One region of the Microbacterium pratiae genome, then DNA from elsewhere that is predicted to be linked to it. Evidence: predicted binding sites of a transcription regulator. Region 1 holds the regulator's gene; the other holds the start of a gene.
What was found. The regulator HrcA, encoded in region 1, represses chaperone genes, less so after heat shock. The targets are predictions, from matches to a motif close to TTNGCACTCGNNNNNNNCGAGTGCNAA.
Positions count from the first base shown of each region.

Region 2: a site for HrcA is predicted at 2,735-2,761, ahead of groES (co-chaperone GroES). Genes of this name have one in related genera too.

Region 1 is NZ_CP154843.1:2,331,503-2,335,919, reverse strand. Features, by position in the region: gene AA0Y20_RS11100 (HIT domain-containing protein) at 1-288, opposite strand, end outside; gene AA0Y20_RS11095 (16S rRNA (uracil(1498)-N(3))-methyltransferase) at 333-1,061, opposite strand; gene dnaJ (molecular chaperone DnaJ) at 1,066-2,187, opposite strand; gene hrcA (heat-inducible transcriptional repressor HrcA) at 2,227-3,264, opposite strand; gene hemW (radical SAM family heme chaperone HemW) at 3,345-4,417, opposite strand, start outside.
Region 2 is NZ_CP154843.1:22,215-26,631, forward strand. Features, by position in the region: gene AA0Y20_RS00085 (ABC transporter substrate-binding protein) at 1-1,056, opposite strand, end outside; gene rarD (EamA family transporter RarD) at 1,274-2,215, opposite strand; gene groES (co-chaperone GroES) at 2,364-2,660, opposite strand; gene AA0Y20_RS00100 (THUMP-like domain-containing protein) at 2,804-4,033, shown strand; gene AA0Y20_RS00105 (hypothetical protein) at 4,009-4,417, opposite strand, start outside.

The sequences.
Region 1 (4,417 bases):
CACGGTCTGTCCCGCGCCAGGGCCGGTGTTGAAGATCAATCGGAAGTCGCCGTCGGAGTGTTCGGCGGCGACGGAGTTGGCGAGCCCGATGAGCTCGCTCAGCAGAGCAGGATCACCGGCAGCGAGCTCCACCACGGTGCGGTAGCGCTCGGTCTTGGGGATCACCAGCAGGTGCACAGGCGCCTGCGGAGCGATGTCGCGGATCGCGAACGCGTTCTCGGTCTCCGCGATGATCTCGGAGGGGATCTCGCCGCGGAGAATGCGCGTGAAGACAGAGGGATCGCTCATGCGTCCAGTCTATCGACGGGGTCCGGCGGCGGGTCGGCCCGGTGTCACCAGCGGCCCAGGGCGACGTTGACGACCCCGAGCGCGGCGGGACCGGCCGTCGAGGTCCGCAGCACCGTCTCGCCGAGACGGACGGTGATCGCACCGGCGGCGACGAGGGCGTCGAGCTCGTCGGCTGCGATCCCGCCCTCCGGGCCGACCACGAGCGACACATCACCGTCGCCGAGATCGACGGCGCTGAGCCGTCGCGTCGCGGTCGGCTCGAGCACCAGCACCCGCTCGGAGGAGCATCGCGCAGCGATCTCGGCAGTGGACACCGGCGCGTGCACGGCGGGAAGCCACGCGCGATGCGCCTGTTTCGCCGCCTCGCGCGCGATGGTCGTCCACCGCTGAACCCCGCGCTGGACCTTGGGCCCGCTCCACCGCGAGACGCTTCGAGCGGCCTGCCAGGGGAGGATGGCGTCGACGCCGAGCTCGGTGCAGGCCTGCACAGCCAGCTCGTCACGATCCCCCTTCGCCAAGGCCTGGATCAGCGTGATGCGGCGCCCGGGCGCGGGATGATCGATCCGCGAGAGCACGTCGATGCTGACCAGCTTGGGGTCGACGGCCGTGACGGTGCCTTCCAGCCACGCGCCCGCACCGTCGCCGACGGTCACCGCTTCTCCGGCGCGCACGCGGCGCACCCCCGCCGCATGGTGAGCTTCGGCGCCGGTGAGCGTGACCGAGTCTCCCGGTTGCGCGAGGACCGGCGGATCGACGAGGAAGTGCAGGGCCACGCCGTCAGCTGCTCCGGAACCGGTCGCGGAGTTTGGCGAACAGGCCCTGGTGGAACTCCGCCAGCTGCGGAGCCGGCGACTTCGTGCGCTTCTTCAGCTCTTCGATCAGTGCCCGTTCCTTGGCGTCGAGCCGTGTCGGGGTCACGACGTGCACGCCGACGCGCAGGTCACCGCGGTTCGAGCCGCGGAGCGGCGTGATGCCACGGCCCTTGATCGTGAGGACGTCGCCGGACTGCACGCCCGGGCGCAGCTCGAGGTCGACGGGTCCATCGAGCGACTCGATCGTCGTGCTGGTGCCGAGGACGGCGTCCGGCATCGACACCTCGAGCGTCGCGAGGATGTCGTCGCCTTCGCGGCTGAACACGTCGTGAGGGTTGACCGTGACCTCCAGATACAGGTCGCCGTTGGGGCCACCCGCGGGACCGACCTCGCCGGATCCGGGTAGCTGGAGGCGGAGGCCGGTCTCGACACCGGCGGGGATGTCGAGAGACACGGTTCGCCGAGCCCGGACGCGTCCCTGTCCCTGACACGTCGTGCACGGGTACGGGATCGTCGTGCCGTAGCCCTGGCAGACGTTGCAGGGCTGCGAGGTGACGACGTTGCCGAGCAGGCTCCGCACGGTGCGCTGCACATTGCCGGCACCGTGGCAGACGTCACAGGTGACCGGCTGCGTTCCCGGCTGACAACACGAACCCTGACACGTGTCGCAGAGCACGGCGGTGTCGACCTCGATGTCACGATGCACACCGAAGACCACGTCGCCGAGCTCGAGGGTGACCCGTACGAGGGCGTCCTGCCCGCGTTCCCGCCGCGAGCGCGGGCGCCCTGCCCGGCCTCCGCCCCCTGCTCCGCCTCCGAAGAAGGTCTCGAAGATGTCGCTGAAGCCTCCGAAGCCCGCAGCGCCACCGAAACCGCCGGCGGAGTCGCCGCCCATGTCGTAGCGCTGACGCTGTTCGGGATCGCTGAGGACGTCGTAGGCGTGCGTGACGAGCTTGAACCGCTCGGACGCGTCCTCCCCCGGGTTCACGTCGGGGTGCAGCTCTCGTGCCAGGCGTCGGTACGCCTTCTTGATCTCGTCGGGCGACGCGTCGCGCGCGACGCCCAGGACCTCGTAGTGGTCAGCCACGGATCGCCTTTCCGCCCGTGCGGGCGTGGATGGGGTGGGTCAGCGGGATTTCTCGTCTTCGTCGAGAAGTCGGCTGAGATAGTGCGCGACGGCGCGGACCGTCGCGAGGTTCGTCGGGTAGTCCATGCGGGTCGGACCCATGAGGCCGACCCGTGCACGCGAGCCCGGGACGTCGTAGTCGCTCGTGACGACCGAGGCCTCGGAGAGCCCGTACGCCTCGTTCTCGCGACCGATGCGCGCGGCGACGCCGCGGTCGTCGGCGACCATCTCGCCCATGAGCCGCAACAGCGTCACCTGCTCTTCGATGGCCTCGAGCAGCGGGTAGATGCTGCCGCGGAAGTCGGCCTCTCGCCGCGCGAGCGTAGCGGTGCCGGCCATGACGAGGCGGTCTTGACGGAACGTCTCCAACTCCTCGACCAGGATGCGCGCGATCTCGTGCACCGCGTCGCCGATCGGATCGCCGGTCGATTCGCTCTCCGCGAGCGCCGACACGGCGGTGACGGCATCTCGTACGGCGACGCCGGTGACGGCTGCGCGGAGAGTCGCCTTGGCCACGGCGAACTGTCCTTCGTCGAGGAGCGAGCGCACCACGCCCACCCGCTGCGAGACGCGGCCGGTGTCTGTCACGACGATGACGACGAGACGTCCGCCGCCGAGGTCGACGAGCTCGAGGTGGGACACCTGCGCCCGCGCGAACGACGGGTACTGCACCATCGCGACCTGGCCGGTCAGCTGGGTCAGCGCACGCACCGTCCGAACGAGCAGATCATCGAGATCGGTGGGGCCGTCGAGGAAGGTCGTGATAGCCGAGCGCTGGGCGGCGCTCAGGGGGCGCAGACCCGCCAGGTGATCGACGAAGACGCGGTAACCCTTGTCGGTCGGAACGCGCCCCGAGGACGTATGGGGGGCGGCGATGAGCTCCTCGTCCTCGAGAAGAGCCATATCGTTGCGGATCGTCGCGGCCGAGACGCCGAAGGCATGGCGTTCGACGATCGACTTGCTTCCCACGGGCTCGCGGGTGTCGACATAGTCCTGCACGATCGCCCGCAGCACCTGCAGTCCGCGTTCTGAGACCATGTCCGTCACCTCCTGTTTGGCACTCGATGTCTGCGAGTGCCAATTCTATCGTGTGGACGGCCCCGGTCGTCTCCGCCCGATCACTCGGTGAGGGCACGCACCACAGCGTCGGCCATGAGGCGTCCGCGGCGCGTGAGGACGATACGACCGCGCACGGCCGCAGCGCCCTCCACGAGGCCGTCGGCGATGAGTGAGGCGACCGCGCGCCGGCCGCCGGCATCCAGCTCGTCGATCCCGAGCCCCTCGACGATCCGCGAACGCAGAAGGACGGATTCCAGGCGCCGCGCCTCGGCATCCGGGCGCTCGCGGCCGGCCGCGGGCGAGTCTCCTGCCGCCAGCCGCTGAGCGTACGCGGCAGGGTGCTTCACATTCCACCAGCGGAGACCGGCGACGTGACTGTGGGCACCCGGCCCGTATCCCCACCAGTCTGTTCCCCGCCAGTAGGCCAGATTGTGACGCGAGCGCTGGTCTGCCGATCGCGCCCAGTTCGAGACCTCGTACCAGGAGAAGCCGGCGGCGGCGAGACGCTCATCGGCCAGCTCGTACATGTCGGCCTGGAGGTCGTCGTCGGGAGCGGGCACCTCACCGCGGCGGATCTGGCGCTCGAGGCGCGTTCCCTCCTCGATGATCAGCGCGTAGGCCGAGACGTGATCGGGCTCGAGCGAGACCGCGGTCTCGACGGAGCGCCGCCAATCGTCGAGGCTCTCCCCCGGTGCGCCGTAGATCAGGTCGACGGACACATCGAGTCCGGCCCCGCGCGCGGCGGCGACGGCTGTGGCGACGTTGGCGGGATCGTGCGTTCGGTCGAGGGCCGCCAGGACATGCGGCACGGCGGACTGCATGCCGATCGACAGCCGCGTCACACCGGCAGCCGCCAGCTCGTCCGCGACTCGGGGGTTCATCGTGTCGGGGTTGGCCTCGACAGTGACCTCCGCGCCGGGAGCGATGCCGAACGTGTCGCGAACTCCGCCCAGCATGCGTGCGAGATCCCCGGGCGGGAGCAGGGTCGGCGTGCCGCCGCCGAAGAACACCGTGCGAGCGGCGCGGCGAGGGCCGCGGGCATCGATCAGGGCGGCCGAGAGCGCGATCTCGCGCAGCACCTCGTCGGCGTACGCATCCTGCCGCGCTCCGCGCAGCTCGGTCGCCGTGTAGG
Region 2 (4,417 bases), 1.1 Mb from region 1:
GTAGTCGGCGAGCTCGGCGTTGCCGGCACCGGTCCAGAAGGACTGGAGGTTGTCGCGGAACGTCGAGATCGACGCGGGGTCGACCGCCGGGTAGGTGCCCTTCGCCCCGGCCAGGGTGCCCGCGTCGAAGTCCTCGCTGAAGTTGGCGAGGTTGCCGTCGACGAAGTACAGCTGCTCGGGAGCCACGTCGGCGCCGATCAGCTCGGGGATGATCGTCTTGACCTCTTCGAACGTGATCAGCGCGATCGCGTCGGGGCCGGCAGCGAGCACGTCCTCGACCTGCGCCGAGAAGTTCGTGTCACCGGTGTTGTAGAGCGAGGTCGCGACGACCTCGCCGCCGGCGGCCTCGAACGCGGCCTTCGTGAAGCACGCGAGGCCGGTGCCGTAGGCGTCGTTGAGGACGATCATGCCGAGCGTCTCGTTGCCGTCGGCACCGATCAGGTTGCCGAGCACCTCGCCCTGCAGCACGTCGGAGGGGGCGGTGCGCCAGTAGAGGCCGTTGTCCTTATAGCCGGTGAAGGCCGCCGAGGTGTTGGCGGGCGAGAACTGGATGGCGTTGGCCGCGATGACCTGGTCGATGAACTGCAGCGACGTGCCCGAGGATGCCGCACCGATGATCGCCGTGGCGCCTTCGCCCAGCAGTCGGGGGATCTCGGTCTCGTACGCCTTGTTGTCGGTGTCACCCGAGTCGCCCTGCTTGAGGTCGATCGTGATGCCCTTGCCCGCGGCGTTGATCTCGGAGGCGGCGAACTCGGTCGCCGAGATCTCGGGCGGTCCGAGGAAGGCGAGGTTGCCGGTCACGGGCAGAGCCGTGCCGATCGTGTAGGTGAGGTCGGTTCCGGGACCGGTGGAGGTCGAGGTGTACTCGGGCGTGTACGACGCGGGCTCGGCCGCTTCGCAGTCGATGGGGAAATCGGCCGAGGAGTTCCCGCCGGCGTCGCCCGACGCAGCGGGTTCGCTGCCTCCGGCACAACCTGCGAGGACGAGGGCACTCGCGCCGATCACGGCGATACCGCCGAGGACCTTCGCGGTGCGGGAACGGGTGAGAACGCCCATTGTGCTCCTTGATGAGTGGGAACGCGGCACCGAAGCCCCGCGAGGTTGGGTTAAACCTAGTGGCGCTCTCGCTTCGGCGATGTTGCGATGTGTTAACGGTCTGTTACGCGACCCAATCGTTATCTCCGCCTCCCCGCGCACCCCGGAATTCGGGGCGTGGCCGCGCCGCCGGGACCCAGGTACAGAGACCCAGGTACAGAGACTCAGGTACAGAGACTCAGACGACGGGCGCGACGTCGGATGCCGCGTCGACGCGCTTGGGCCGGCGAGCGGCACGCAGCGAGTCGACGCTGAGCACGACGAGGGCGAGCCAGACGAGCCCGAAGCCGATCCAGCGCTCGAGCGGCATCGGCTCGCCGAGGATCCAGGCGCCCGTGATGAACTGCAGGATCGGTGCGGCGAACTGCAGCAGACCGATGACGGTCAGGCTGCTGCGACGGGCTCCGGCCGCGAAGAAGAGGAGCGGTACGGCGGTGACGACGCCCGCGAGCGTGATGAGCAGGGTGTGACCGGGGCTGACCGAGCCGAACACCAGCCCGCCCGTCACGGCGACGACGATGGCCTGCACGATGGCGACGGGAGCCAGCCACAGCGACTCGAGCGTGAGACCGCTGACGGCGTCCACCGACGGTCCAATCTGCTTCTTGACCAGTCCGTAGGTTCCGAAGCTCGCCGCGAGGGTGAGGGCGATCCACGGGAACGCCCCGTAGCCGACGACGATGACGCCGACCGCGACGGCGGCGATGCCGATCGCGACCCACTGGGCGACTCGCAGACGCTCCTTCAGGACGAGGACGCCGAGGAGCACCGTGACGATCGGGTTGATGAAGTACCCGAGGCTGCCCTCGATCACGTGCCCCGTGAGGGTGCTGATGAGGAAGACCTGCCAGTTCACGTAGATGAGCAGGCCGGCGACGATCGTCCAGATGACCAGACGCGGCGTACGCAGGATCGCGATCAGCTTGCCCCAGGCCCGCAGCACCGTGAGCAGGATCGCGCAGAAGACGAGTGAGAAAAGGATGCGCCAGGAGACGACCTCGAACGGGCCCATCGGCGCGAGAGTGAGGAAGTACAGGGGCATGAAGCCCCACAGCACGTAGGCCGAGAATGCATAGATCCCCCCGAGAGTGCGTTCACGGGCGGGGTCGAGGGGTGTCACGAGCCAAGCATAGGACGGTCATGACATGCCGCACCCGCCGCCGACTGCCACGGGTCGCCGTCGACCTGCCAACAGTCCCCGATGCGTGCAGCGGGTATGACGAAGGCCCGGATGCCGTGCACCCGGGCCTTCGTCGAAGAGCTCTGCGTCAGCGGACGACGACGGCGAGGACGTCGCGCGCCGAGAGCACGAGGAACTCGTCAGCGCCGAACTTGACCTCGGTTCCGCCGTACTTGCTGTAGATCACGCGGTCGCCGACGGCGACGTCGAGCGGAACACGGTTGCCGTTGTCATCGATGCGGCCGGGGCCGACCGCCACGACCTCGCCCTCCTGGGGCTTCTCCTTGGCGGTGTCGGGGATGACCAGACCACTCGCGGTGGTCTGCTCGGCCTCGACCTGCTTGATGACGATGCGGTCCTCGAGCGGCTTGATGGAAACCGACACGGTCTACCTCTTTCTTCGACAAGACTTGTTGGCAATCTCACCCTGAGAGTGCCAACTCCGAGTCTAGGGGGACGTTGGCACTCACGCAACGCGAGTGCCAACGTCTTCCGGCTTCCGCCGGGACCGCCCCGTAGGCTGTCGTGGTGGATCACGCCGAGCTCTCCGCGTTGCTGACCCCCGAGGGACTCCGTCTGGTCGACTCCCTCCGCATCTCGTCGACGACGGATGCCGCGACCGCGGTGTCACGGCTGCGGCGCGAGGGGCTCTCCCCCGACCTCGTCTCGGCTGCCGTCGGCCAGGCTCGCTTGCGCGAGCGCGCACGCGCGAAATTCGGTCCGTTCGCCGATCGGATGCTCTTCACCCGGGCGGGCCTCGAGCAGGCCACGCGTCTCGCGGTCGCCGCACGCCACGCGGGCCGGTTCCGCGATGCCGGCATCACCCGCGTGGCCGACCTCGGCTGCGGGATCGGCGGCGACGCACTCGGGTTCGCCGGCATCGGTCTCGAGGTCCTCGCGGTCGACGCCGACGAGATCACCGCCGCCCTGGCCGCATACAACCTCGCCCCGTTCGGCTCCTCCGCCCAGGTGCGCCATGGACGCGCCGAGGACACCGACCTCGCGGGCGTCGACGCCGCCTGGCTCGATCCCGCCCGACGCACCTCGGGGCACAGCGAGACGCGTCGCGTCGCGGCATCCGATTACACGCCGGCGCTCGACTGGGCCTTCGACCTCGCGCGGCGCATGCCCACCGGCATCAAGCTGGGGCCCGCCTTCGACCGCGAGGACCTCCCCGCGGAGGGAGAGGCACAGTGGATCAGCGCGGACGGCTCGACGATCGAGCTGGTCGTCTGGTCGGGTGTCCTCGCACGCGCGGGAGTGCGCCGTTCAGCGCTCGTCCTCCGCGGCGACCGTGCCGCCGAGCTCACGGCGCCCGAGGACACCGCCGACGCCGAGCCGCGCGAGCTCGGCGCCTACCTGCACGAGCCCGACGGCGCCGTCATCCGCGCTCGTCTCATCGGCGATGTGGCCCGCTCACTCGACGCGGGCATGCTCGTCGGTGGGACGGCCTACATGACCTCCGACGCCGGACGCACCAGCCCGTTCGCGACGACGTTCCGTGTTCGTGAGGTGCTGCCGCTGAAGCCGCGTGACATCGACGCCGCAGTCAAGCGCGCGGGGATCGGCATCCTGGAGATCAAGAAGCGCGGCGTCGACATCGACCCCGCGCAGTTCCGCAAGAAGCTCAGGCTGTCGGGGAACGCGTCGGCGACGCTCGTCCTGACGCGCATCGGCGACCGCCGCGTCGCCGTCCTCGCGGACCGCGTCGAGGACGGGCCTGACGGCGCGGGTCAGCCGCCCAGCAGCCCCGCCTGAGTCGCCGCCCACGCGAGCCATCCCGCGCTGTACAGGATCGACAGCGCCGCGAGCCCCAGGGCCCACACCGCGACGGTTCGACTCTCCCACGGGCGGCGGAGGGCGCGCACCGCCATCACGACCGCGGCGACGCCGAGGGGGAACGCCCACCCGACGAAGAGCGACAGCGCGAGGGCCACGATCGCCAGGGCGAGCGCCCACACGCCCGACCGCGGGAGGATCTCGGGCGCCGGCGCCCATTCGAGCCGGGGTTCCGCCGTCACCGGCTCGGGCTGCCGGTCGGCTTCGGGAACGAACTGCAGGGGCGTCGGCTGCGTGAACTCGCGCTGGAATCCGCCGCGGTGCCCGCCCGGGAGCGGCACCGCCTCAGGCGCCGCCGCGACG